One region of the Paenibacillus sp. FSL E2-0190 genome, then DNA from elsewhere that is predicted to be linked to it. Evidence: riboswitches for the same ligand, from Rfam matches in the RefSeq annotation. Region 1 holds a riboswitch; each other region holds the start of a gene.
What was found. Region 1 has a riboswitch for cyclic di-GMP ahead of NST25_RS01890 (anti-repressor SinI family protein). Riboswitches for the same ligand answer to the same signal wherever they lie in the genome.
Positions count from the first base shown of each region.

Region 2: it holds a riboswitch for cyclic di-GMP, as region 1 does, so the genes downstream of both, NST25_RS21145 (thiamine pyrophosphate-binding protein) here and NST25_RS01890 (anti-repressor SinI family protein) in region 1, are expected to answer to the same signal.
Region 3: it holds a riboswitch for cyclic di-GMP, as region 1 does, so the genes downstream of both, NST25_RS10550 (DUF6612 family protein) here and NST25_RS01890 (anti-repressor SinI family protein) in region 1, are expected to answer to the same signal.
Region 4: it holds a riboswitch for cyclic di-GMP, as region 1 does, so the genes downstream of both, NST25_RS03210 (transglutaminase-like domain-containing protein) here and NST25_RS01890 (anti-repressor SinI family protein) in region 1, are expected to answer to the same signal.

Region 1 is NZ_CP150306.1:430,210-437,602, reverse strand. It holds gene NST25_RS01915 (aldo/keto reductase) at 1-465, shown strand, start outside; gene NST25_RS01910 (hypothetical protein) at 845-2,047, shown strand; gene NST25_RS01905 (signal peptidase I) at 2,049-2,639, shown strand; gene NST25_RS01900 (TasA family protein) at 2,730-3,338, shown strand; gene NST25_RS01895 (helix-turn-helix domain-containing protein) at 3,508-3,837, shown strand; gene NST25_RS01890 (anti-repressor SinI family protein) at 3,945-4,100, opposite strand; cyclic di-GMP riboswitch class I at 4,128-4,212, opposite strand; gene NST25_RS01885 (2-oxoglutarate dehydrogenase E1 component) at 4,683-7,393, shown strand, end outside.
Region 2 is NZ_CP150306.1:4,776,578-4,783,970, forward strand. It holds gene NST25_RS21130 (SDR family NAD(P)-dependent oxidoreductase) at 1-624, opposite strand, end outside; gene NST25_RS21135 (YafY family protein) at 781-1,737, shown strand; gene NST25_RS21140 (HAMP domain-containing methyl-accepting chemotaxis protein) at 1,859-3,109, shown strand; cyclic di-GMP riboswitch class I at 3,284-3,380, shown strand; gene NST25_RS21145 (thiamine pyrophosphate-binding protein) at 3,536-5,176, shown strand; gene NST25_RS21150 (carboxymuconolactone decarboxylase family protein) at 5,187-5,555, shown strand; gene NST25_RS21155 (hypothetical protein) at 5,761-6,111, shown strand; gene NST25_RS21160 (ketoacyl-ACP synthase III) at 6,166-7,158, shown strand; gene NST25_RS21165 (DNA-binding protein) at 7,235-7,393, opposite strand, start outside.
Region 3 is NZ_CP150306.1:2,470,399-2,477,791, reverse strand. It holds gene NST25_RS10555 (NADH-dependent flavin oxidoreductase) at 76-1,239, opposite strand; gene NST25_RS10550 (DUF6612 family protein) at 1,352-2,200, opposite strand; cyclic di-GMP riboswitch class I at 2,318-2,409, opposite strand; gene NST25_RS10545 (RNA polymerase sigma factor) at 2,613-3,131, shown strand; gene NST25_RS10540 (DUF4179 domain-containing protein) at 3,115-4,728, shown strand; gene NST25_RS10535 (Cof-type HAD-IIB family hydrolase) at 4,881-5,681, opposite strand; gene NST25_RS10530 (pseudouridine synthase) at 5,943-6,707, opposite strand; gene NST25_RS10525 (RsmB/NOP family class I SAM-dependent RNA methyltransferase) at 6,710-7,393, opposite strand, start outside.
Region 4 is NZ_CP150306.1:733,077-740,469, forward strand. It holds gene NST25_RS03190 (phospholipid carrier-dependent glycosyltransferase) at 1-1,629, shown strand, start outside; gene NST25_RS03195 (glycosyltransferase family 2 protein) at 1,727-2,707, shown strand; gene NST25_RS03200 (GtrA family protein) at 2,694-3,101, shown strand; gene NST25_RS03205 (class D sortase) at 3,204-3,869, shown strand; cyclic di-GMP riboswitch class I at 3,983-4,065, shown strand; cyclic di-GMP riboswitch class I at 4,140-4,220, shown strand; gene NST25_RS03210 (transglutaminase-like domain-containing protein) at 4,234-5,043, shown strand; rRNA gene NST25_RS03215 (16S ribosomal RNA) at 5,411-6,968, shown strand; rRNA gene NST25_RS03220 (23S ribosomal RNA) at 7,231-7,393, shown strand, end outside.

The DNA.
Region 1 (7,393 bases):
AAGCTGCTGCAGACTTATTGCGATGAACCTTTTATCGTAAACCAGCTGCATATGAGCTTGGCTAAGATCAGCTGGGTGGATGCTGGAATCAGTGTAAATCGTGAACCCTGGAAGGATATTATCTTCCCTGAGGGAACCCTTGAACATTGTCGAATGGAGAACATTCAGCTTCAAGCTTGGGGGCCACTCGCCCAAGGTCTATTTAGCGGGCGTTCATTAGAGGATCAACCGGAGAATATCGTCCAAACAGCAGCTATGGTCCAACAGCTCGCAGATGAAAAAGGAACAACACCCGAAGCCATTGTACTGGCTTGGCTAATGACACATCCAGCTGCCGTTCAGCCTGTTATTGGAACTGTGAATCCGAAGCGTATTACTGCCTGTGCCGATGCGGACAAGCTGGAGCTGAGCCGTAAAGAATGGTATGACCTGTATGTTAGTTCACGCGGTTCAAAACTTCCGTAACATATACATTTATATTCTCAACTTCATTACTCCGCTTATGCCCGGCTCGCGTTACTACTGCGAGCCGGGTATTTTTTTGCGAATCACCCTAACTTATCGTTCTTTATTGAGAATATATTTAGTAATCGAGCGATATATGGAGTTATTTAGAGATAAATTATCATTTTCGTTCTTTATAGAGTACAAATGCGCGTTATTGGCAGTTTTCTTTTTGATTTATTCCATGTATGATTCATTACAGAAGTTGTTCTTAATAAAGAACGATAATAACGAACCAAAGAAACAGACATTGAGGGGAGGTATTCCTCTGAGACCCAGATCAGCAAGGAGAAGACCTAGAAGAAACAGGAAAATCGGATTACGTATACTGCAATCAGGAATGGCTGTCTCCGTCTTATTTCTATATACCTCGCAGCAAGTTGGTGGTACCTATGGAGGCTTTGGAGCCGCTACGCAAACCACTAGCACGATTAGCTTTTGCGAAGTATTTCCGAATTCGATCAAGGCACTGCTTACAGAGTTCAAAGAGCATGTTAATCGAGCGCTCACTTTAAAAGAATCACTACAGCCCTTTTCCTCATCAGCTAACTACTCGGACGTTTCGGGAATAGAAGGGATGTCGCTGGAAGAGCTTGATGTCGCTGCAGAAGAGATTTCTTCGCAAATAGCGGCGCTTCAATCCCAAATAGATAGCGTTAACGAGCAACTGGCGGCTAACAGCCAAATTTGGAATCAAATCCACAATGAGCTAAGTGCAGCAGCAGCCTTACTCTTCCAGATAGGAGGATATATGACTTCTCTAGATTCCAACTGTCTAGAAATCAAGGACGAGCAATTTTTCAGAGATTTACAAAGCAGCCTGAATCAAAGCGGTGTGATCTCGGAATCCTTGAATGCTTCCTTAAATGGAGTTATTAGTTACCTAACCTCCATACACGATGTCGGTCTTCCATTCGCTTCGGTAGTTACCAGTGATGTTTATGGACAACTTGAATTACGCGAAGGAGAGTTCCCACAGCCACTGCCATTCCTGATTACCTTCACTCAACCAGACGGCGTGATCTCTAGCGACCTCACCTCATCTTATGAAGCTCTAAATACCGAATTGACTAACCATAAAGAATCGGCAACCTCAGGTATCACTACCCTTCAAGATAAACTCCAATTGATCAGTCAGACTCGCGAGCAAAAACTAGAAGAGCTTGAAAAAGCTCGGCTAGAAGAAGAGCTTGAAAAAGCTCGGCTAGAAGAAGAGCAAGCAAAGAAAGAAGAAGAAGCGAAAAAAGAAGAAGAACGTTTGGCTGAGGAGAAAAAGCAACAAGAAGCCGAGGATAAAGCAAAAGCTGAGGCAACCCCTCCAACATCAGGCGAAACTGCTCCGGAAGCCCCAAATAAAGAACAACCTGAAGCCCCAGCCACTGATCCGGTAAAGCCGGAAATTGACGAAGAGCTCACAATTCCAAAAGATGTCCCTCAGCAAGAGGCTCCACAAGAGACGCCAAAGGCGGAAGACAGTACGACTACCCCGCCGGTAGCAACCCAAGCTCCTTCGGACCCTCAACCTGAGAAAGGTGGAGAATAAGATGCGAATTAAAAAAATTATCAATAATACCCTATCGAGCTTAATGCTTGTGATCTTTATTCTGCTGGTGGCAGCCGTAGTGTTATCCAAGGCCTCCGGCGGTGAACCTGCTTTCTTCGGATATGAGATCAAAACCGTACTCTCAGGATCGATGGAACCAGGAATTCAGACAGGCTCAATTGTCGCATTAAAACCCGGAGGGGATATGAATCGTTTCAAACCAGGCGATGTCATCACCTTTAGGAATGAAGATAATCTGCTCATTACTCACCGGATTGTAGAAGCGACCGTCAATAACGCTACTGGTGAAGCTGTTTATCGCACTAAAGGCGATAACAACGACGCGCCCGACATGAACCCTACCAGTTCTGTGAATGTTGTAGCTCAGTATACCGGGGTCACTGTACCCTATGTCGGTTACGCTATGAATTTCGCGGTTTCCAAAGCTGGAAGTGTAGTCCTCATGATCGTGCCTGGCTTGATGCTTCTGCTCTATGCTCTGTATACCTCTTGGAAGGCTGTAGCTGCATTAGAAAAGAAAAATGCTGCCCTACTGCCAGCCTCACCGCCCCCAACAGAAACACAGCCCTAAGTTGATTGTCCACTTCCGCTTACGAACCGGAAGATACAATATATAAATTTTATAAAAAATTCAAACACAAATTTGAGGAGGAATTTTATTATGGGTATCAAGAAAACATTGGGTCTTGGCGTAGCATCTGCAGCACTGGGTTTATCATTAATCGGCGGAGGAACCTTCGCATACTTTAGCGACACTGCGCAAAGCACAGCTACATTCGCAGCGGGCACGCTCGATCTGAACTCCGACCCTTCTGTCATCGTTAATATTCCTAACCTGAAACCAGGTGATACGGTAACTAAATCCTTCAAATTGAAAAACGATGGTTCGCTCGATATCGGATCTATTATTCTGAATACATCGACTCAAATCACGGATGCTAAAGGAGATAACTACCTGGATTTAGCCGAGTTCATTAAAGTTAAATTCCTTAGAAATAATGATAAAGGAGTACCTATCGTCTCTCCTGAAAATGTAGTTTATGAGACTACACTTGCTGCTTTAAAAAGTCAGCATCCGGATCTCGTAAAAAATACAGGTTGGGATCAACTCTTTACCGAAGCATCCGGTATTAAAGCCGGTACCAACGACAGCTTCTCCGTCCAATTCGAATTTGTGGAAAATAACCAAGATCAAAATATTTTCCAAGGCGATAGCTTAACACTGACTTGGGATTTCGTAGCTAAACAAGGTGCGAAAAAAGACTACTAAGATCAATAAAGTAATTTAATAAAATACTCGAAGAGCAGCAGATCCTGAATCCGGCCACGGATAAGCAGATTGCTGCTCTTCTCTTTACAATAAACTTTGTCCGATTTATTGATATTTGCTATACTAATAACAAAAATTACGGAGGGGCGTCAGCATAGTGCCACAGAATATGGGCCAACGTATCCAGCAGCTCCGCCTAGACAAGGGTTTCTCCCTATCTGAGCTTGCGGACAGAGCAGATGTGGCTAAGTCGTATCTTAGCAACGTGGAGAGAAACATCCAATCCAATCCATCCATCCAGTTTATCGAAAAAATCGCTGACGCGCTTCAGGTATCCATTCATGCCCTACTCTATGGAGAACCCAATGATGCAGAGGAATCACATTTAGATTCGGAATGGTTCCGATTGGTGCAGGAAGCTATGGACTCAGGCATTAGCAAACGCGAATTCAAAGAATTTCTGGACTATCAGAAATGGAAGCTCGATCAAAAGGATTAATACTTCCTACTAATCTGGTACGATCCTCTCTTCTACTAAATCATATCGAAAAAGGACACAGCGAAGAACCGCTGTGCCCTTTTTCGATATGTAACCCCTCTAATGTATTACTGCACGATCTGCACAGTTTTCTCATGAAAGAACTGGCGGATTTCATCTGCCTTAATGCCAGCCTTCTTAGCTGCTAATAATAAATGTACCCACTCTTGATCCAGATCAATAAACTGCTGTTCTCTGTTGCTACCCTGGTTGGACTTTTCCAAAAAATCTCCCCCTAAGATTTTACGTCCCCAGGCAATCCGGCTGTCATAGTATCTCTACCTTAGACCCGCGACTTTGTGCCCCTGCCTTTCGGCAAGTTTACCTTTTACTGGACCCTTTTCACGAAAGGATCTGCTTAAAAAACTATAAAATTACTATCTGCAATAACATTATACAAAAAGAAAGCGGAAAAGTGTGTCGATTCCTGGTTACTTTCTATTTTAAAAACGAAAAATAAAAGATTTTTTTTCAAAGATCTTGTCCGATTATCACGATACTCGTCCGTTACATAAAATAAATTGTACTAGCAAAATAAATATTTACTGACCTAATAGTTAAAAATAAGGATAATAGAATCATTTTAATAGGCCTTTAGAATGGGTAATGAGAAGAAACACCCTTCTTTTCATTAGAACAAGCTAACCCATACCATTTTGCGAACGTATTGGACGAAAGAATGAATTGATTACAGTGGCCGAAAGTAGCACAATAAGATGAGAAATGAAACCGCAATCATCACAGCTCCAGTAAGCGTTGACACAAAATGTCACGTATGGAGTTCATCCGTTAAGGAGGATGTATTCATGGCAGCCAAAGAGCCCTATAACGAATCCATTTGGAGTAAGTATTACGGACCCAATTTAGGCTACATTCAAGAAAGATATGAACAGTTTGTGAAAGATCCCTCCACCGTAGAAAATAATTATCGCGAGCTTTTTACAAATTCGGGACCTCCTCCCCTAACTCCGGATAGCGAACCGGCTCCTCAGCCGCGCATCTCGGGAGACACCGAATGGCTTAGAAAAGCAGTAAGAGCTTCCAAGCTAATCGCCAATATTCGTATATATGGCCATATGGCCGCTGAAATTGATCCGCTGGTACGCGATCAGAATCCCATGGCAAAATATCTTGAGCTTGAAACCTATGGGCTGACCCGCGAAGACCTGATCGCACTGCCTGCCACGCTTATATGGGAAAATGCGCCGAATGATGTGCATACCGGATGGGATGCCGTGCAACGTATGCGTCAGGCATACACCAAGACTATCGCCTATGAATTCGGGCATGTGCATGAAGAAAAAGAACTGCAATGGCTAAATAGACAGGCAGAATCCACCAGCTCACCAGCACCCCTAAATAATACAGAACGCAAAGAGCTCCTGAACCGCCTGATTCAGGTAGAGCAATTTGAAACCTTCCTCCACAAGACTTTTGTAGGTCAGAAGCGTTTCAGTCTTGAAGGCAATGATGCTCTTGTGCCGATGTTAGATGAAATCGTACGTGCTGCTGCACATGACGGTGCGGAGCATATTTTGATGGGCATGGCGCATCGCGGCCGCCTCAACGTTCTTGCACATATTTTGGGCAAACCTTATGATATCATATTTTCAGAGTTTCATCATTCTCCGAACAAGGAGCTTTTCCCTTCCGAAGGCTCCACAGGCATTAACTATGGTTGGACAGGTGATGTGAAATACCATCTCGGTGCAGACCGTGCTGTCCGTGAAGGAGAAACGGTACGCACAAGAATAACACTAGCGAATAACCCAAGTCACTTGGAATTCGTCAATCCTGTCGTGGAAGGTTTCACTCGTGCCGCACAAGAAGATCGGAGCACTGCAGGACTGCCGAAGATTGATACCAGTAAAGCTATGGCGGTGCTGATGCATGGCGATGCTGCTTTTCCAGGTGAAGGCATTGTTGCAGAAACGCTTAATATCGGCAAACTTCAAGGTTATCAAAATGGTGGGACGATCCATATCATTGTTAATAACCGAATTGGTTTTACGACTGAAAGTGAAGATTCCCGTTCTACGCATTATGCGAGTGACATCGCCAAAGGGTATGAAATCCCAATAGTCCATGTCAACGCTGATGACCCAGAGGCCTGCGTAGCAGCTGTACGTTTAGCTAGCGCATACCGCCATCAATTCAAAAAAGATTTCGTAATTGATCTCATCGGCTACCGCCGTCATGGTCACAACGAAATGGATGATCCTGAAACCACACAACCTATTGTCTACGGCAAGGTTCGCAATCATCCAACCGTCTACAAGGTTTATGCAGAGAGACTGAAAAACGAAAAGGTTCTTACCGCCGAAGACGTACAAAAGATGAATGCTGAGGCAGAAAGCGTATTGCAGCGTGCGTACGATACTATGAAGGAAGGCAATCATAAGAAAAAAGAACCCAAAGCCTTCATTCCTCTACAAACGGACCGCGCAGCGGCAAACACTACAGCGGTATCCATCTCCAGCCTGCAGGAGATCAATCGTGAACTGTTGACGGTTCCTGCTGGATTCCAGGTTTATCCGAAGCTGGAGCGCATTTTACAACGTCGTAAAGATGCACTGAATGAGGGTGAAAAGGTCGACTGGGCACTAGCTGAAACATTAGCCTTCGCTACCATTCTGAAAAATGGAACGCCCATCCGACTGAGCGGTCAAGATGCCCAGCGCGGAACCTTCGCACATCGCCATCTGGTGCTGCACGACAGTAAAACAGGAGATTTATTCTCTCCGCTGCATCAGCTAAGCGATTCCCGTGCCTCCTTTGGCGTATACAACAGTCCATTGTCAGAGGCATCAGTATTAGGCTTTGAATATGGTTATAATGTGTTTGCACCGGAAACCTTCGTAATCTGGGAAGCACAGTATGGTGATTTCGCCAATGCGGGTCAGGTTATTTTTGACCAGTTCATTGCCGCTGGACGCGCCAAATGGACACAGCGCAGCAATCTCGTCATCATGCTGCCGCATGGCTACGAAGGACAGGGACCTGAGCACTCCAGCGGTAGGCTGGAACGGTTCTTGCAGCTATCCGCTGAGGAGAACTGGACGGTCGCTAACCTGACTACCGCTTCGCAATATTTCCATCTGCTGCGGCGCCAAGCAGCGTTATGCGGGCAGGAAGATGCTAGACCGCTAGTCATTATGACGCCGAAAAGTCTCATTCGGAATACGCGCAGCACTTCTGCCGGAACCGAGCTGGCTTCAGGACAATTCAAGCCTGTATTAGCTGAATCTTTGCTTGGCCAGAAACCAAGTGAAGTTAAACGGCTCGTAGTCTGCAGCGGTAAAGTCGCTATCGACATCCAAACAGAACTGGAAGCAGCACCGGATAAGGATTGGTCATGGCTGCATGTTCTTCGCCTAGAGCAGCTTTATCCGTTCCCGGAACAGGAGCTAAGCGAACATTTAAACTCCTTCAGCTCCCTTCAGGAAATTGTCTGGGTGCAAGAAGAGCCGAAAAATATGGGCGGCTGGAGCTATAGTGAGCCTCGGTTGCGCGCCAT
Region 2 (7,393 bases), 2.7 Mb from region 1:
CTCCAACACCGCCTCTGTCCTCATCCAGCCCGGAGTAAGCGGAATAACTGCAATGTTGTCCTCTTTAAGCTCATTCGATAACCCGTAGGCCATACGCACAAGTGTATGTTTAGAAAGATCATAATAGAAATTTCCTAGATATTTGTAACGATCCCAAAAGGTTGTATGGATGATTAGACCGCCAGCTTTTGCCTCACGCATTAATGGTATTGCATAATAATTTGTTATCAACTGTGCCCTCACACCCGCATTAAACATATTGTCCCAATGCGCTGTAGGAAGCTCCCAGAAAGACTTCTGCTCAATAGGTAAATCGTTGCCGCCCCATACATTATTGACTAAAATATCAAGCTTTCCTTGCTCTGAAGCAATCTGGCGAATGACCGCCTCTGTCTCCTGATCTTTGGTATGATCACATCGTATGGCGCTGCCGGACCCTCCCTCCGCTTTTATTTCCCTAAGTACGTTATCAATGCTCCGCTTGCTATGCTCTGTCCCAAAAGCCTCTGTCGTTCTGCCCGTAATATAAACGAATGCACCTTTCCTTGCCAGCTCCAATGCAATTCCTCTACCAGCACCTCTGCTGCCTCCGGTGACCAATGCTACTTTTCCTTTTAAAGTCATGTTCTCAATCCTTTCTACACTTGTTTTTCTCTAATGTTCTGTATTTAATCCTTACCTTATATAGTATAATTCTTTAATATGACATCAACTGACATATATAATGTAATAATTAATTAAGAACTAGCCAACATTTATTAGGAGGAGGAGTGTCCCTTAATGAGAGCCGATCGTTTGTTATCCATCTTACTTTTGCTGCAAAATCGTGGAAAGATGACGTCCCGTGAGCTAGCCCAGACCTTAGAAGTGTCTGAACGAACTGTGTTTAGAGATATGGAAGCCTTATGTACAGCAGGAATACCTATTCTTGCCGAACGGGGACGTGAAGGGGGTTGGATGCTCACAGAAGGATACCGAACCTCCTTAACGGGTATGAAGCCCTCAGAGATTGCAACTCTGCTGCTGTCCGCAGACTCCTCAATCTTAAAAGATCTGGGTATACAAAACGACTTCTCTTCCGCCGTGCTTAAGCTGGAGGCTGCTTCCCCATCAAGGCCGAATAATCCAGCCAGTTACCTGAGCCAGCGCATTCATATAGATGGTGCCAGCTGGCACCCTTCCGACGAGACATATCCGTTCCTATCTGTCCTGCAGGAAGCTGTTTGGGAAGACCGTAAAGTGAAGATCACTTACCCACGGAATGACGAGATGAAGGAGCGTTTCATTGAACCTCTCGGGTTAGTCGCAAAACGTGGAGTTTGGTATGTAGTGGCACGAACCGAGGCTGAAATGCGGACTTTTCGCGTGTCGAGATTAATACAAGCTGACGCAACTTATGAATCATTTGTCAGACCTGAGGCTTTTGATTTAAAAAGCTACTGGGAACAATCGACTTTAGCTTTTAAAGCAGCACTGCCAAAATATGTAGTGAACTTAAAGGTGAATGAGTCTATTCTTAAAGAATTACAACGTGAAAGATATGTAACTATAACTTTAGTAGAACCCTCTGCTAATACTGGGTGGATGAACGTGGAAGCCGAGTTTAATGCTATAGAATCTGCCTGTCGTATCGTACTCTCTTTCTCTCCTTCAGTTATTGTTTTAGCTCCTATCGAACTAGTAGGGATGGTAAAGTCTGCTATTAAAACAATTTCCACAATATATGAGGAATTTTGACATGAATTCTAAATATCTACTACTTAAAGAAGATTTATGACACTTCTCTATAGACCAATGACCTATAAATCCCCTATAATAACACCATTACATAAAATTTAATAAGGGGGACATTTTACCAATGAGCTGGATGCACAAACTTCCGTTAAAACAAAGAATTGTTGCCGGATGTTACCTCGTTGCCGCACTGTTTGCTATTCCTGTCTTAGTTACGTTAATGATTCTAGGTCAATTTCTCGTAGGAATTATACTAGTAGTTGTTCTTGCAGGTCTGACTTTACCTGTTGCTCGCTTCGTGGAGAGAACGCTTACATCATCTTTTGATGATATTGCTAATGTATCTCACAGTATTTCAAAGGGTGATTTCACTAGCAGAGCGGACGAAAATGGTTCAATGGGTGACGTAAGCCGCTCCTTTAACACAATGATTGATAAGCTCAAGAAGATTCTGACCGATGCATCGCAGATCACCCGTCAAGTTATGGATGCAAGCCGCGGAATCGAAGATAAGAACCAGAACCTGAAAATTGTCATGGCACAAGTAGCCTCTTCTTCTACTGAGCTCGCTCTTGGTGCAAATGAAATATCTACGGATATCGCTGATATGACAGAATCCATTAAAGACATTGAGACCAAAGTATCCAATTATACGAACTCCACCAAAGAAATGAACAGACGTTCAATACATACCTTAGAACTTGTTGAGCAAGGGCGCCAATCCGTAGATACACAGGCTGAAGGCATGCGTAAAAACATAGAGGCTACACAAAAAGTGGCTGATACTATTGAAGCTCTCTCACAAAATGCCCGCGGGATTACGATGATCACCAAGACCATCACAGAGATCGCTGAGCAGACCAACCTGCTGTCACTGAATGCCTCCATCGAAGCTGCTCGTGCCGGAGAGCATGGTCGGGGTTTTGCCGTTGTAGCTCAAGAGGTTCGCAAGCTTGCTGAGGAATCTACGGCATCCACAAAAGAAGTATTCGGCTTGGTCCGCAGCATTGAGTCAGATATTAAACAAGCCATCGATAATATTGCCATCAATGAAGAGGTTGTGCAGGTTCAGAATGAAATGATCACTCAATCTGCCCATATTTTCGCACAAATTGTACAAAGCGTGCAGTACATTACCGAGCAAATCTCTTCATTCTCTGCGGAGAGTGATCTTATGCTAGAAAGTGCCTTGAAAATTTCCAGTGCAATTGAGAATATCTCAGCAATCACCGAAGAAACTGCTGCTGGCACGGAAGAGGTATCGGCGGCTATGAATGAACAGATTAATGCCCTGCAGTCTGTTGCAGAAGAAACGGAAAAAATGACCCAGGCCGTATTTAATCTGCAAAAAACCATTCATATCTTTAAATTCTAGTTCAAAACTATCAACTGCCACCTAAGCTGAGTCTTAGGTGGCAGTTTTTTTCGCGAGGTAAAACTTCATCTCTTGGACAAGACTTTCGTCAAATTTCGAGTTTTTTTAGCGGATTATGTTGACAAAAATTAATGAGGAATATATTGTAAAGGAAAATTATTCTTATCAACTATAAATTAATATTGGCAAAATCCTCGAAAGAGGATGACGCAAAACCATGGATCTACAGCCTCATTTTTTCTTTTGAGGCCATGATTGCCAGGTTGCAGAGGAACCAGGACGGCTGAACTATTGTTCAGTCTTAGCGGTGCCTTATGCCACCAACCTGTGCTTACTATAGAGCACAGGTTTTTACTTTTTGAGTATATTGATCTATCGTATCTATTCGGTAGATTAATAACTAATATATATCAAAAAACTTGTGAGGTGTTTCTTTTGAAGACAGTCGCAGATTACATGGCGGAAGCACTACGTAACCTTGGAGTCACCCATTCTTTTGGGATCATTGGCAAATCCATTTGTCCAATTGTTCTAAAGATGGTGGATTACGGTATTGAATTTATTCCCGGCAGACATGAAGCAAGCTCCGGATTCGAAGCAGCAGGGTATGCGCTGAAAACGGGTAACCTAGGCGTAGCATTTGGTACTTCGGGTCCTGGGGGAACTAACCTGCTTACAGCAGCAGCACATGCGAAAGCTAACAACCTACCTGTCCTATTTATTACCGGCCACCAATCCATTACAGAGCTTGGAATTCCTCAATGTCAGGACTCCACCTCTTTTCTGGCTGATTTAGCTGATATGTTCAGACCTGCCACCTTGTTCAGTAAATTGGTTGAACGTGGGGATCACTTTGGTACTATTTTTAATCATGCGATTTCTGTGGCCCTGACCAAACGGGGTCCTGTTCATCTTTGTATTCCTTTTGATGTACAAACTGAAGTATTGGAAGAATGCAATATAGTAATCCCAGAAAGAGAGTCTCTAATTAGTCAAGCTAATATCGATAGAGTCATCGAAGCTATTCAAGCTGCTAAGAATCCTTTGATTATTGCGGGTAAAGGAATTAACCGCTCCGGAGCACATAAAGAGCTTGTTCAACTCGCAGAAACTTTTAATATTCCTGTAGTAACATCTCCTGGTGGAAAAGGGGCTATAGTCTGGGATCACCCACTCTATCATGGTCCTATTGGCGTTGGCGGTTCGACCCACGGGGACGATTTATTGAATAAAAGCGATTTATTTATAGTGCTTGGATCACGTTTAAGTGATATGACCATCTGTAATCTTAAACGGGAGAATCATCCAGCAACTTTAATTCAATTTGATATTGATCCAACCTTTGTCGGAAAAATACTATTGTCCAAAACGATACCGGTCACTGGGGACCTGCGCGATAATTTGGTGCACTGCCTAAATCATATTGACCCAAGCACAATCACCAAACGTGAGGCTTTGGCCGATGCGGATTATTCAGAAGAGCTTCCAACCCTCAAGAATCTTTCCCTTGCTTCCGTAATGAGCACTTTAAGTGATTTGATCCCTTATAATAATTCAATTTTCGTTGATGATGGAAGTCATGGATTCCACGCTGCAAAATGGTACAAGGTTAAGAAACCGGGCAGCTTTGTTTTTGATGCGTATTTTGCTTGCATGGGTAATTCGATCGGCATGGCTATTGGTGCAAAAGTTGCAGCTCCTGAAGAAACTGTCCTCTGCATTACAGGTGATGGTTGTTTCATGATGCTCGGCGCTGAGATTAACACCGCTGTCTGCAAAGATATCCCTGTCATCTTTATCGTGGTCAATAATAAGCAACTAGATATGGCTCTTAAGGGTATGGAGAAAACCACAGGTCGTATCGATGGAACTCTATATGAAGTACCAATGGACGCCGTGAAATTCGCTGAATCTCTAGGTGCTAAAGGCTACAAATGTGAGACTGCGGATGAATTCACAGCTGCAATTAAAGATGCGGTAGCTCTAAACCATGTTGCCGTTATTGAACTACTAACAGACCGTGATGAAGTCCCTCCGACTGCACACCGTACTTTGAACCTAAACTAGGAGGCTAACCATGAAGGAAAATATCAACAGTGGTCTCAACCACTTCACGAATCTATCAGGAGACTATGGCGCAAAAGCACTAGCTCCAATTAAAGACCACTTCCCTGACTTGGCTGAATTTATTATGGGGAATGCCTATGGCGATATTTTTCAACGTAATACTATAGCCCCTGACTGGAAGGAAATCGCAGTCATTTCATCTTTAATTTCAATGGGTCAATTCGAACAGTTGGGCGTTCATTATGTCATGGCCCTTCGTGTTGGAGTCACCGTAGAACAGCTTAAAGGTATTCTATTACACTTAGTACCCGTTATAGGGGCACCTAGAATCATCACAGCTTTTAATATCCTGCTTGCAACCATAGAAGAAATCCAATAACCCAACAGTTCGACAACAATATACAAAATTCGACTTTATTATTGCATATACTTGAAAAATATGCCTATAATAGAGTCGGAATATCCCATTACTTGCTGTATAGTGTCGAATTTTGACTTTTATAAAACAGCTAAATGGATATACATGGCTGGATATTGCAGTCGAACTGTTTTGGACAAATTCAATCTATGGGAGAGATTTAGGCATGGGAAGTTTCGTTTTGAAGACAGACACTACAAACAAGGTTATTAACATTGAGTTAGATGGAACATTTTCTGAAGAAGATGGTCTAAAATCTATTCAAGCTTATCAACAAACTATCAATCCAATTACTCCAGCTGACTATGAACTAAAAATCGACTGCAGAAAGCTAAATGTAACTGCACCAGATGTTGTACCTCTTTTAGAAAGCTGCTTTGTAATGTTTAAGAATGATGGATTTGTAAAAGTAAATCTAACGCTTGAAAATAACCCGATCCTCAAAATGCAGCTTTCCCGTCTTGGCCGTAAAGCTGGACTCGATAACATCGAGATCATTTCTGCGGTTACAGTCTAGATCTTTTAGTCTTAATATGTAGGCCACATTTTACTGCTTTCCTGGAGGCGTATTATGACCGGAATTCGTATTAAAGGCATTGATATCTATCATCCCAGCAATATAGTTGGTAACGACTTTTTCATTAAGCATTTTGACGAAAAAGGCATTGATATTCGAGGTCTATTATCCGCATTAGGTCGTATTACACGGTATAGTATTAAGGATGCGGATGAGAATTCCCTTACGATGGCTTTTGAGGCTGCCAGGAATGTTCTGGAGAAAAGTAGTCTCACAGGTGCCGATATCGACCTTATTGCCTATGCAAGTCAAACTCCTGAGTATATCTTTCCTACCAACTCATTAATGATTCACCGTTTGATCAAAGGCGCATCCCATACAATCTGCATTGACAGCAATGCTAATTGTGCGGGTATGACGGCTTCTGTGGAACAGGTTAGCCGTCAGATGCAAGCGAATCCTAGGATTAAACGAGCGTTGGTCATCGGCTCCGATTATGTAACCCCTCATGCCGATAAGAATGATCCAGTCTACTACGCTAACTTCGGTGATGCAGCGGCGGCTGTCATTCTTGAACAGGCTGAGGATGTAGTCGGTTTCATTGACTCTATCTACCAAACGGATCCTTGTGTTTGCGATAATTCCAAATTCCCGTGCGCAGGCCTGGCTAAACTGGGTAAGCAAGGTGTAGCGGCTGGAGAGTTTAATGTGAAGTTTATTCCTTTTGATGATTCCATTTGCATAGATGCTGCTTCTGAGTCTATTCGTACTCTACTGTCTAACAACAATATCGCGCCTGAAGCCATTAAAGCAGCCTGCTTCTCACAGTTTTCATTGCCTAATATCTTAGAGATGTGTGAGAAAGTCGGCATTGATCGCAATGTAGCGGTATACATAGGGGATGAATTCGGATATACCTCTACCAGCAGCCCATTTATTGCTCTACATAAAGCTGTAACTACTGGAAAGATCGAACGTGGTGATAAAGTCCTGTTCTGGACAGTGGGCGCCGGTTGGCAAAATGTAGCATTTGTTATTGAATATTAGGAGCTGTATAACAAAAAGCGGCAAGCTAGGGATTCACCTAAGCTTGCCGCTTTTTAATATAAATATGAACGCAACATCAGGACTTACTTGCAAAGGTGAGCCCCTTTTCCGCGAGAGCACTCCGCAGTAGAACGATCGCCTTTGGCCCCAATCCATGTAGCTGCAGAAGCTCTGCCTCCGTAAGCTTGCTGAATTGTTGAAGCTGAACATATCCAGCCCCATGCAGGGCTCGAAG
Region 3 (7,393 bases), 2.0 Mb from region 1:
CGTTACAGAAAAATAACGTTCCGCGGAATTTACCGCGGAACGTTATAGATTTAGACCTCAAAACTGTGTTTGGGTTTAGCGTAAACGATCAGGCATCATTAATTTAAGGAATTCTAGAATACCATTCTCTACTACAAGTTCTTCTCTATCTTGATCAGCAAGTACTCTTCTGATGAGATCTTCTTTACCCTCCAGTACTTTACTTGTCCAATGAGGATCAATGATAAGAGACCGTCCTACTGCTACTAATTCAGCATTTGTCAACGTGTCCTCTGCGTCCTGTTTGGTACGGATATCTCCTACCCCAATTAAAGGTATACGGCCATTGATTTTCTCATGCACATATTGCAGGATTGATTTTTCTTTAAAATCTTCTGATGCAGATACTTTCTTGAAGTCCCCTAATGAAATATGCAGATAATCCAGCTTTTTATCAGCTAATTTATCAATGAGATAAAAGGTATCGGTGATTTTAATTCCAGGCTCTTCATATTCTTCTGGAGAAAAACGATACCCGACAATAAAATCCTTAACCTCTGAATTGTCAACGACAGCAATAACTGCATCCACTAATTGGTTAATGAAATTAAATCTTTTCTCTAAGCTTCCTCCCCATTGATCTTCACGACGGTTGGAGTGTGGAGAGAAGAATTGTTGGATTAAATATGTGTTTGCTCCATGAATTTCTACCCCGTCAAATCCAGCTTGAATAGCACGTTGAGTCGCTTTTTTAAAATCCTCAATTACACCGAAAATTTCATCTTCTGTTAATGCTCTTGGAATTTCTGCATTCGGGCGTTCGGCAGCAATGGCGCTGGAGGAAACGGGTTGTACGCCACGCAATATTTTTGAATCTGTCATTCTTCCTGCATGGAATAGCTGTAAAATAGCTTTTGTTCCATTTCGTTTAATAGTAGATGCTAATCGGCTAAGGCTAGGAATAAATTCATCGGAGGAAACACTAAGTTCACCTTCCCATCCTTTTCCACCCTCTTGTACATTTGCTGCCGCAGTGATGACCGCACCTACTTCGCCCGTTCTTAGCGAATAGTATTTCAATTCATCTTGTGTTACTACACCGTCATAAAAGCTCATTCGTGTGGTCATTGGAGCCATAACCACTCGGTTTTTTAATGTCAGCCCTCTGCGAAAAGTTAATGCTGTGTCTAGTGCTATCATCTTTTTCCCAACTTTCATTAAATTATATTTAGATAAATTATTATATACATGCGCATACATATAAATTACAGCAATGATTTATTCTTGTCAACTAATAAAGAACTGCTGTTGGATACAACAAAAAGCGCTGTTCCGCTGAACAGCGCTTTTCGCTCGTTATGAATCGTCCTTATTATTCTAGTTCGGCCGGTTTTACAATGGCTGCACCTTTATTATTTTTGGAATATTTAGCTTCGATTTTCGTGGTGTATGTATCTTTGGCTCCATCACTTACCAGCACATAACTCAGATCGACTGTCAGCTTTTCCGTTTGCCAGGTCTTAGTATTGACGAATAATTTCCACGTTACGCTTTTGGGTTGAACTGTCTCTCCATCCCAGAGGTTCTCCTGGTCATAGAGTTTGATTATCCCCTTAGCTGCTGTCGGATCGGTTACCGTGAATTGTAAGACTGTTTGTGCGCCAGCAGTGCTGACTTTCATGGATTTTTTATAACTTTTGACCGAATCAAGCATGGAAACAGGATCGTATTGGCCTTTAGAGTAAAAGGCATCCCATTCCGTTTTCTCCAGTCCAAGCCAATATTGTGCATCAGGATCGATTGGCTCCCCGTCATCGTCGTAACCTTCATCTTCAGATTCATCGATCAGTTCACTTCCATCTACAAGATAGTAAAACTCCTTGTCATTGGCATATAGACTGTACGATGTTTCTAAAAGACTACTAGCGACAGTGCCTGCTGCGGCAAAATTCGGCAGACGGTTGATATCCAGCTTCAGAGTGTTGGTGTTGCTGATACGCACCCCGCCGCTTTGAATATCCTGTTTTTTGGTCACATCCAGATGGAAATTCTTTATTGCTTTGGAGGCTGCCGTTACTTTACTGATCATCTGATCCGCGGTTACTACTGTTGAGGTAGCTGCTGACACTACTCCTGGATTAGACATCCATCCGATCGTTCCGGACAGCAATAAAGCACCTACTGCCAAACTAGTACCTATTGTTTTGAAAAAACTGTTCATGTACTTCCCCTTTCGGCCCCTTGCGATAATGTAACGCCGTATAGGTCGAAATAATAAAAGAGCTCAAAATAGACTACATATTCTTAGAGCTATCCTTTATGCTTCATAAGACATCCCTATGGCGGCCTGGCGATCATTTCCTTCTGTCGAAAGGCTTTAGACCCATGGCTTTGTGTCATCATCTTTCGATGATTTTACCTTTAACGCGGACATTCAATTAGTTTTAATAGATTACGGACGCATGTCCCACCGCTAATTTTATCATGGTTATAATTACCTGTAAACGACTTATCTTCCATTCGAATTCGCTATGATACTCAGAAGAAATACTACAATCAAAATGAAAAATGAACGATTACATACGCTTATAAGTCTTATTAATGAGAACAGTAAAGACAGGGGGTGCAGCAAAATGAGTGACCGGGAAATTTTCGAGCTCTATAAAGAACAAGTATATTATTTTTGTTACTACTTAATGAAAAATCAGGCAGATGCGGAGGATATTTCCCAAGAGGTATTTGTAAAAGTTATCTTAGCGGATAAGTCGAAGGTAAGAAACTTGAAAGCTTGGATTTTACGAATTGCTTCGAATGAGTGCAACAGTGTGATCAAAAGGCGTAAGACGGGGTGGATGAAAGAAGTACGTAATTATTTACTATCCAGGTCTGAGGAATCAAACCCTGTAGAAAAACGTTTGGATCGACAGGAAACTAAAAAAGAATTACAAGGGTTATACAGTCAGCTTCCCGACAAAATCAGAATGGTAGTAGTCCTTCGTTTTATAAACGAATTGACTGTACCCGAGATCTCTAAAGTTATGAGCATACCCGAAGGAACTGTAAAATCCAGACTGAACAAGGGACTTAAAATACTAAATAGAATGGGTGGAACCCAACTAAAGGAGCTGAATAGTAATGAGTCTGTATATTGAAAAAGATAAACATATTCCCCGACCGGATTATGATTTGATGTGGACTGCCATAGAACAAGAAGCTTATACACGTCAAAGAAATCTGCATGCCTCCCAGAATACTCCTAGGTCTAATAAAAAGGTTATTCCTATCAGTATTGTCTTCTCTTGCCTCTTACTTGTAGCCATTCCTGTATTCGCTAGTATGACGATTAATTGGGATAAAATTGGTGGTCGAAGTGTGAGCAATGCATTAAATAACGGCATCGGTCAACAGTATAATCTTCAAACTTCCAGTTCAGGAGTAACAATGAATTTGAACGGTGTTGTAACTGATGGAGAAAAAATGAAAATGCTGTTATCACTTGATACTAAATCTGATCTATCCAAATATACTGGATTTGCTACAGAGGAAAACATCATGACTAGTGAATCCGGCGCCAAGGCAAAGGTATACGGTTATTTAGAATACGATCCTGAAAGCCAGAAACTCATTGGAGTATATGAGACACCTGATACATTAAAGGATGATAAAAAGGACTACAGGTTTGAAGCACGGAATCTCATTTTTTACAGTGATCGGAATATTCCCTTACAATCTAATCATCAAGCAGGGGATACTATCAATACTGGAGTTAAGCAATATCCAAGCATTCAAATCGAATCCGTTCGATATGTTTCCAATCAAACCATTATCCGTTACAAAGTCGCTGCATCACCCTCTGACTTAGGACGGGGTAATCCACATTTGGTAGTTAGTACTGGTGGTCAAAAGAATGAAGCAATTCCAACCATCATGCCTAACGAAGGATCGGATTTATTTATTGAACAGGTTTTCAATATAACTGAATCAGATTGGAAGGAAGCTAGTCTTCATTTTAGTTACATTGAAGAAGCGAAACGATTTTCAGGTACGTGGAAGTTCGATTTTAAAGCAGATGGACAAAAAGCAAGTGAGGCGATTTACACTAAGAAACTGTATAACAGTCCTGAATTTCAAGAAAAGACCGGCATAACCTTAGATCAGCTAGTGGTTACCCCTTTGGATATCCAAATTCTAATAGATGAAAATGATTCGCTTAAAAAAGGAATTGTCCACTATAATACCGCTCAGTTGGTTATAGGTGATCAAACAATCACTGGGGGTTGGAATTTGAAAGGAGATCATTCCGAAAGCTACCAGCATTTATTTCAATTCGAATCTCCGGAATGGTATAACGACTGGTCCGATGTTCCAATGAAACTTATATTAAAGGATGCTGTCATTGAGAAACGTGATACTACTAAGAATTGGATCACTATAAACAAACCTAAAGAAGAAAAGCAGTTCACTTCACTTGATGTCGATGGGTTAAAAATTGAATTCACTTACTATACTGAGGGCGAAAATTTGATTGTCGAATCAACATCCAAATCTTCTGGCTTCAAAAGCGTTAACCAAACTACGTTACGGATTAATGGCAAAGAAGTGGTGCCTGAAATTACACCTAAGGGCATGATATCTACAGGAACTAATATTGATAGCTACAAAGATATCCCTTTCGACGAAAAAATCGAACTGAACCCTGGAATCTATAAATATAGCGATCCTAGTCGGAACGAGGAAATTAAACTTTAATGCAGGAAGTTAATCTATGTCCCGCCCTTTCTAGTTAATCCTAAGGGCGGGTTATTTATGGATAAAATCATTTCTGTTTATGTTTCTCTTTTATTTCCTTCACAACAAAAAAAGCATAGAACGGACTCAAGTCCGCTTTATGCTTTCCATTATTAAGATAAACAATATTTAACCAGCGCATCTCGCACACCATGCTCGTTGTTAGACCCCGTGACAGCATTCGCTGCCGCTTTGACCTCAACCGGAGAATTATCCATCGCAACGCCCATACCCGCGTATGTAAGCATAGAAATATCATTAAAATAATTACCGATCGAAAGAACTTCCTCTTGCGGAATTCCCAGCTTCACAGCCAGATTCTTTAAGGCGTTGCCCTTGGAGGCTTCCGGATGCATCAAGTCAACGAAAAATTCACCACTGCGCAAAATATTGTACTCATGGGTCCAAGTACGCCATTCACGTTCAGCTTCGTCAAGGATTTCTGGTTGTGTAAATACAGTAAACTTAACAACCGGTTCACGGAAATCTTCCCATGCTGGCAGTGTAGCCGGCATGATACGGAAGTGTTCATACATATAATTGGCTTCTTTGGTCAGGTTTTCTACATTATCTACATACATATCAAAAGCCGTATTCACATCATAATGAATATCATGCTTTCTACAATAATCAATATAAGGGTCAAGACCACGAGCATCCATACCGTATTGATGCAGCAATTCCCGATCTTTCACACGAACCGTAGCAGCTCCATTATGACCCAGCACATAACCAGACAGCCCCATTTCCTCCATAAAAGGAATCGAGTTCTGCGGACTGCGGCCGGTACATAACACGATCTGCCCGCCAAGACGCGTAACCTCAGCAATGGCTTCTTTATTCTCAGTGCTCAAGTGGTGATCATCATTCAACAGTGTACCATCTACATCTAGTGCAATCAGTTTGTATCTCATACTCCCACCATCCTTGTCTTTCTTTTTCTATATATATTGAACCTGGCTATTTGAGTTAAGTTTCAGTCGCAACTGCGGTTAATATTTGGACTTCCAGCCGCTGTTGTTTCCAGATTTCTTGATTTATACCGTTTACTAGTGGTTGAAATCCGGAAACAAAGGCGGTCGCTATCGCTTTTACAGTTCCAAATTTCCCCTCCGCCACTCCATTCCCTAATCCCAAGTTTCCAAATTCAATTTACATACCATTTTTTCTCTATATTATTGTTCTGATGCTTCTGTACTTAAGAGTGCCAGTTCCTCTAGCGTAAGTTCACGACTAGCTCCCAGTGGCAGGCTTTCATCCAGCTTCAATTCTCCCATAGATACTCGTTTCAGAAAAGTGACTTTTTTGCCGACAGCTTGGAACATTCGCTTCACCTGGTGAAACTTTCCTTCTGTGATGATCAGCGAAATATGTGAGATTACTTTACTGCCGCGTTCTCTTCCCAATATAGTTAGCTGTGCAGGTAAAGTAACATATCCATCTTCCAGCTCGACACCTGCCGCAAAAGCCGCTACATCGTCTGCATCTACGTCTCCCTCAACTGTAGCTTCATACGTCTTAGGGACATGCTTGCGTGGCGATAGTAGCTCGTGAGCAAGCTTTCCATCATTGGTGAGCAGAAGCAGCCCTACTGTGTCCTTATCTAACCTTCCTACAGGAAAAGGTTCAAACTGTACATATTCCTGCTTTAAAAGATCCAGAACGGTCCGATCCCGCTTGTCCTCTGTTGCCGACAGAACTCCCGGTGGCTTATTCATCATAAGATAAATAAATTCACGATAGGTAACAAGCTCGCCGCCAACCACAATTTTATCGTGATACGGGTCTACATGAAATCCACTATCCTTGACGACTGCACCATTCACGGTAATTAAACCTTGCTTGGCTTGTTTACGAATATCGCTGCGTGATCCTACCCCCATATGGGACAATACTTTATCTAAACGCTGCTTTTTTGCAGTTTTCCCTGATAGGCTCATTCTTACATCCACCTCCAGCCTGCGGGATATTCATTCTTGAGCACACCGTCCTGCCACTTCCCCCAGCCTGCACTATAACCATCTATGCAGACCAGTACGTATCCTTTTTGGGTAGTTCCTATTTTAATAGAGAGACGTTCTTGACTAATCAACAATGTCTCTCCTTTAAGATAGGAAATAGCTTCATTACTCGTACTGGAAAGTGAGACACTTCGGCAGCTCTCTTCAGGGTGTAACGCGGTAGCCATTGGATGTCCTGGGATAAATCTGCCGTTACGGACATGTCCTACATACCATCCTGGACGAATCGCCTTTAATCCATTTAATCTTTCCTTAGGTAGTGGGGAGATGTACAGATGATCACCGAAGAAAATCGGATACCCTTTTGGCTCCCAGCCAAGCTGGTCTTTTATAAAATCTCCATATGCAGCCAAGGCTTGCTCTTCTCCTGAACCTTGACGGCCACGTTCAGCGCCAGCAGCAGATTTATTAGAGAACTTACCTTCTTTCCCTCGTCTGGCTTCTGGTTTGTTTGCGGATTTAATATGAGCAGTGCCTTTTTTATTCGTATTCCGTGTAACTGCACTCAACTTAACTTCGGCTTGATCACGTTCCTCTGCAGATACCTTTGGCCCCACATGCTGCAGCACAGCCATGAAATGTCCTTCACCTTTTACTTTATGCGG
Region 4 (7,393 bases), 300 kb from region 1:
CAGAGTAAACCATTGGAACGGGTCAATATCTTTGGTGGCGTGGGCACGGGTAAGTTCAAGCTGGAATTCAGCGACAATCCTGAGGTCTGGAGCAGTCCGATGGATGTCAGTGAGGATGTCGGGAATGTCTTCATCTGGAAAAGCCAACCCCTGAACGTTACTGCGAGATATGTGAAGTTTACAGTTACCTCTCCAGGGTTCACTTTGAACGAAATGGCCTTTTATGAGCAGGGGGGAGAAAGAATCCCCCTTCCTATTGCCGGTGTGACACCGGATGCTAACGCTGTACCTAAAAGAGGAGCAGCGGCCAATCTTTTTGACGAGCAGGCGCTCATTCCGGAATATTCTAACTTTATGAATAGTACTTATTTTGACGAGATCTATCATGCGCGAACAGCTTATGAATATACACACGGGATTGTGCCTTACGAGAATACGCATCCACCGCTTGGCAAGCTGTTGATTGCCATAGGTATGGAGCTGTTCGGAGTCAATCCATTCGGCTGGCGTATTATCGGAACATTGTTCGGAGTTGCCATGTTACCTCTTATATATGTAATGGCGCTGCGTTTGTTTAAGAAAAGCAAATACGCCGCCCTCGCGGCAGGATTGTTTGCGCTGGATTTCATGCATTTCACACAGACAAGAATCTCCACGATTGACGTATACGGAGTATTCTTCATTATGTTGATGTTCTATTTTATGCAGCGGTATTACACAATGAATTTCTACAAGCAGCCTTTAAGAAAAACATTAATTCCGTTATTCTGGTCTGGCTTATTCTTCGGAATCGGCGTAGCTTCGAAATGGATTGTGCTCTATGGAGGAGCAGGGCTGGCCATTATGCTGGCTATCTCCCTTTTTGAACGCTACAGAGAATACCAAGCCTCCGGACGCCTGCTGGCAGAGGGGAAGATTAAAGATAAGGAATTGCTGGGCACCTGTCGTGAAGCAGTAGATTCTTTTTGGAAAAAGACTATTATTACGTTGGCTAGTTGTATCGGGTTCTTTGTAATTATTCCAGTAATTATTTATAGCTTATCTTTTGTGCCGGGGTTATCTGCATCAGCAGAGGGCTTCACTATAAAAGGTTTGATTGATTCCCAAAAGAATATGTACAACTACCACAGCCAGCTTGTAGCTACACATCCTTTTGCTTCCTCATGGTGGCAATGGCCGTTTATGAAGAGACCGGTCTGGTTCTTTAGCGGCGGTGAAGGTTTGCCGGAAGGTCAGGTCAGCAGTATAGTGACTATGGGGAATCCTCTTATCTGGTGGACGGGTATTTTTGCGATGCTGGCAACGCTGTGGATTACGCTGAAACGTAAAGATAAGAACCTCTACATGATCTGGATCGCCTTCTTCTCGCAATATGTTCCGTGGATGCTTGTCCCAAGAGAAACATTTATTTACCATTATTTTGCTATGGTACCATTTATGATTCTTGGTATTGTATATATAATGAAGTTGCTGGATAGTAAATTCCCTGAGGCCCGTTACGTACAGTATGTCTATGTAGCCGTTGCTTTGCTGCTCTTTATCGCTTTCTACCCGGTACTGTCAGGGATGCAGGTCAGTGGAGATTACGTGAAAGATATGCTGCGTTGGTTCCCAACTTGGGTTTTCTAGGATTTAATAAAAATCTATAAAATAAGTTTATGAATGCAGCGTTATTATGAAGTGTAGATGGATGTAACGCTCCAAAAAGCTTGTAGGAGGAATAAAGGTGAAAGCCAGATATAGTGTGATTGTACCCATGTTCAATGAGGAGCAAGTAATTAGCCATACTTATGAACGTTTGAAAAAAGTAATGGACGAGTGCGGCGATACTTATGAGCTGGTCTTCGTCAATGACGGCAGTCGTGATCGTTCCGCCCAGATGATTCGGGAGATCTGTGAACGAGACGAGCATGTCAAGCTGATTGACTTCTCGCGTAATTTCGGACATCAGGTAGCGATTACAGCTGGCATGGACTATGCCGAAGGTCAAGCGGTTGTTGTTATTGACGCTGATCTTCAGGATCCTCCGGAGGTCATTTTGCAAATGATCGAGAAGTGGAAAGAGGGCTACGACGTTGTATATGCGAAACGCCTGAAGCGCCACGGAGAAACGATGTTCAAAAAGGTCACCGCGAAGCTTTTTTACCGCCTGCTCAGCAGTATGACAAGTGTGGATATTCCTACGGATACAGGCGATTTCCGTCTTATTGACCGTAAGGTATGTGATGTCCTGCGGGGACTTAAAGAAAAGAACCGCTATGTCAGAGGTTTGGTGAGCTGGGTTGGCTTCAAGCAGACTATGGTGGAATATGAACGGGAAGAACGTTTTGCCGGAGAAACCAAATATCCGCTGAAGAAAATGATTCGTTTTGCGTTAGATGGCATCACCTCTTTTTCACATAAGCCGCTTAAGATTGCTACGTATATTGGATTCTTCCTTTCATTCTCTAGCTTTCTCTATTTATTTTTCGTCTTGTTTCAAAAGATATTTTTTACCTCCTGGACGGTTCCGGGCTGGGCTTCCATTGTAGGCGTTAATCTGCTCTTTAACGGTATCGTTCTGATGCTGTTGGGTGTGATTGGGGAGTATATCGGACGGATTTATGACGAGTCTAAAGATAGACCGCTATATATTGTTAGTGAGACTAAAGGCTACCAGAACGAAGAACAACTGGACCGCCGGAAGGACCACAATGATGTTAGATAAGAACTTGCGCGCTGCATTCATACAGTTCCTCAAATTTAATGCCGTAGGTTTGCTCAATACGCTTATTGATTTTGTGATTTTTACATTGTTGAATTCACTAGGGATGGTATACGCATTGGCGCAGGTGATCTCCTATAGTGCAGGCACGGCGAATAGCTTTATTTTGAATAAAAAAGTAACCTTTCGTGATCGCAACCGGGGGAATAAAGAAGGCTTCGACCGCGTGCAGCTGGTCAAGTTTATCGTGCTGAATCTGGTAGTGCTCGGAATATCACTGCTGCTAATGCATCTGTTGACAGACAAACTAGGCATTCAAGTCTTGATCTCCAAGGTGCTGGTTACCTTTATCACGGTGATCATCAATTTCTTTGGAAGTCGTAAATGGGTATTTTAAACATTAATTTCAGGCAGAAGGAGTTGCTATGCTTAAAGGCAAGTAGCTGTTTCTGCTTGATTTGTATATAACCATAGAAACAATATACGGAGGTGAATAACATTGCGTAAATTCTCCTATCTACTCATACTGGCTGGGATACTTATCATGTTATATCCGACAGCTAACGAGTGGTACAACGACAGGCAGCAGGAGAAGTTATTAGAAACGGCTGAACTAAGCACTGCCGATAGTACTCCCCAGCCAGATCTGAAGAGCAGGTATGCTGAAGTTACTCAGCTGTTAGCAGAGGAATCGGTTCTGGATGCCCAGGCACAGCCCCAACCCCAAGAGACAGAAAAGCCTGAACCGGAGATTGCAGTCGGTGGCAAAGTAATCGCACTAATTGAAATCGATAAGATTGATTTGAAGCTGCCTGTATTAGAAGGGGCTACAAAAGCTAATATGAAACATGCTGCAGCCCATATGAAAGAAACGGCACCCCTTGGAGAGATCGGGAATGCTGCAATCGCGGCGCATCGGGCTCGAACTACGGGTCGTTTGTTTAACAGATTGAATGAGGTTGTTGTGGGGGATGTTATCACGGTAAAGACTAGTGATCAGGTGTTTAACTATGAGGTGTATGATATTTCTGTTGTAGATCCGAGTGATGTCTCCGTTCTTGACGGGAATGACAAGGATAAGATTCTTACTCTGATTACATGTGATCCGCTAGTGAATCCAACGCATCGGCTGATTGTTCATGCCAAATTAACAAAAGGAGAATAGTGAATGACAAGAAAACACAAATACCGGGAGATATTTATAAAATAATGGGTAATCTAGTAAATTAGGTCTTGTTCACACCTATAAATATGATAGTATTATACTATGAAAGCTAAACACGATAACGGCAAACCTTCCGAAAGGTAGGGACGCAAAGCTAAAGGGCCTTTTCCCAAAAGGATGGCAGCCAGCTACCGAATGAAGAGGCTTTTTTTGTTTGTTTCAAATGGATTCTATCAATTATATCTAGTAAAGCTAGAACAGATAGAGCTTATACGATAACGGCAAACCTATCGAAAGGTAGGGACGCAAAGCTAAAGGGCCTTCCCGAAAGGATGGCAGCCAGCTACCGAAAGGAGTTTTATCCGTGAAAAAGGTTTATTTTATGCTGGTGGCGTTGTTCGTCCTAATGACTTCAGTTCCGGTAAGTACAGCTCAAGCTGCAAGTGCAGATGCCAGCTGGTTGATTACATCCAAAGTGGCCCAAGGTGTTATTGGTATTAACTATGATATTCCGAAAGATAAAAGAATCAAACTCATGATCACCAAAGATAACAGCAGCTATACATATAACTTGTATGCTTCTGGACAAGCTGAGGACTTCCCTTTGCAACAAGGAAATGGGACTTATAAGGTTTCTGTTCTGGAGAACACAACCGGCAATAAATACAAAGCATTATATTCCGAAGTAGTAGACGTAACCATGAGTGACTCGAATTCCGTATATTTGGGCTCCGTACAGAATGTGAAATGGAGTTCTTCTGATAAAGCGATTGTCAAAGCTAAACAATTAGTACAAGGCAAAACAACAGACGAAGAGAAAGTTAAAGCGATCTATAACTATGTAGTTGCGAATGTACAATATGATTACTCTCTTGCTAATAGTGTAACTACTGATTATATTCCAAGCATCGATAAGACATTGACTACTAAAAAAGGGATTTGCTATGATTACGCTTCTCTTTTTGCCGCAATGCTGCGGAGTGTAGATGTTCCTGCTAAGTTGGTAATGGGGAATACAAGCTACGTTACGCAATATCATGCATGGAACGAAGTGTTGCTTAATGGGAAGTGGGTTACCATTGATACTACAGTGGATGCAGGACTTGCAAAGAGTGATAAGAAAACCGATTTAATTAAAGCCTCAACCAAATATACTGCGGCAAAATACTATTAAGTTCGTCGCTAGAAACATAACTCTATTAAATAAACAACTGGCTTAATTATTAAGCCAGTTGTTTATTTTTATATTAGGGGTTGCTTTTCTATTAATAGTTGGGGTATTATAGGTAAGCGTTGTTAGACAGCGTACAGGCGATATAGACGAGGCTGATAAAAAGCTTCGAAAAATAAAGCTTGCATTTCTGAAAACAACATGATATATTATAAGAGTTGCTGCTGAGACATTAAACGGCGCCAACGAGAACTTGATCTTTGAAAACTGAACAACGAGTGAGTAGGAAATCACGCAAGTGAAATCCAAAATTAGAGAATTAATTTTCTCGTCAGATGTTTCAAAATGAGCATATCGCTCTTTTCAATACTAATTGGAGAGTTTGATCCTGGCTCAGGACGAACGCTGGCGGCGTGCCTAATACATGCAAGTCGAGCGGAGTCACTTTGAAAGCTTGCTTTCAAAGTGACTTAGCGGCGGACGGGTGAGTAACACGTAGGCAACCTGCCCTTCAGACTGGGATAACTACCGGAAACGGTAGCTAATACCGGATAATTTCTTTTTTCTCCTGAGAGAAGAATGAAAGACGGAGCAATCTGTCACTGAGGGATGGGCCTGCGGCGCATTAGCTAGTTGGTGGGGTAACGGCCCACCAAGGCGACGATGCGTAGCCGACCTGAGAGGGTGAACGGCCACACTGGGACTGAGACACGGCCCAGACTCCTACGGGAGGCAGCAGTAGGGAATCTTCCGCAATGGGCGAAAGCCTGACGGAGCAACGCCGCGTGAGTGATGAAGGTTTTCGGATCGTAAAGCTCTGTTGCCAGGGAAGAACGTCCGGTAGAGTAACTGCTACCGGAGTGACGGTACCTGAGAAGAAAGCCCCGGCTAACTACGTGCCAGCAGCCGCGGTAATACGTAGGGGGCAAGCGTTGTCCGGAATTATTGGGCGTAAAGCGCGCGCAGGCGGCTATTTAAGTCTGGTGTTTAAACCTTGGGCTCAACCTGAGGTCGCACTGGAAACTGGGTGGCTTGAGTACAGAAGAGGAAAGTGGAATTCCACGTGTAGCGGTGAAATGCGTAGATATGTGGAGGAACACCAGTGGCGAAGGCGACTTTCTGGGCTGTAACTGACGCTGAGGCGCGAAAGCGTGGGGAGCAAACAGGATTAGATACCCTGGTAGTCCACGCCGTAAACGATGAGTGCTAGGTGTTAGGGGTTTCGATACCCTTGGTGCCGAAGTTAACACAGTAAGCACTCCGCCTGGGGAGTACGGTCGCAAGACTGAAACTCAAAGGAATTGACGGGGACCCGCACAAGCAGTGGAGTATGTGGTTTAATTCGAAGCAACGCGAAGAACCTTACCAGGTCTTGACATCCCTCTGAATCTGCTAGAGATAGCAGCGGCCTTCGGGACAGAGGAGACAGGTGGTGCATGGTTGTCGTCAGCTCGTGTCGTGAGATGTTGGGTTAAGTCCCGCAACGAGCGCAACCCTTAACTTTAGTTGCCAGCAGGTAATGCTGGGCACTCTAGAGTGACTGCCGGTGACAAACCGGAGGAAGGTGGGGATGACGTCAAATCATCATGCCCCTTATGACCTGGGCTACACACGTACTACAATGGCCGGTACAACGGGAAGCGAAGCCGCGAGGTGGAGCCAATCCCATCAAAGCCGGTCTCAGTTCGGATTGCAGGCTGCAACTCGCCTGCATGAAGTCGGAATTGCTAGTAATCGCGGATCAGCATGCCGCGGTGAATACGTTCCCGGGTCTTGTACACACCGCCCGTCACACCACGAGAGTTTACAACACCCGAAGTCGGTGGGGTAACCCGCAAGGGAGCCAGCCGCCGAAGGTGGGGTAGATGATTGGGGTGAAGTCGTAACAAGGTAGCCGTATCGGAAGGTGCGGCTGGATCACCTCCTTTCTATGGAGAATCGTTCTCTGCAATGAGAACATTCAAATCGGAAGCTCAGCTTCCAAAACTCAGGTTTAGGCCTGTTACTCACTCGTTGCTCAGTTTTGAGAGTTTAAGCTCTCAAGTAAGACTTGATCCTTGAAAACTGGATACCGAAACGAATTTGCGTTTTAGAACATCTTTTAGCAACTTGTGCAAACAAGTAAATGTTATTAGTGAGATGATTCCAAAGAGAATGTCATCGTATGATATTTTCCTACGGAAGAATCAAGGTTAAGCTAATAAGAGCACACGGAGGATGCCTAGGCGCCAGGAGCCGACGAAGGACGTGGCGAACAACGAAACTGCCTCGGGGAGCTGTAAGCAAGCTTTGATCCGGGGGTGTCCGAATGGGGAAACCCAGCTGTGGTAATTCGCAGTTACTCATTTCTGAA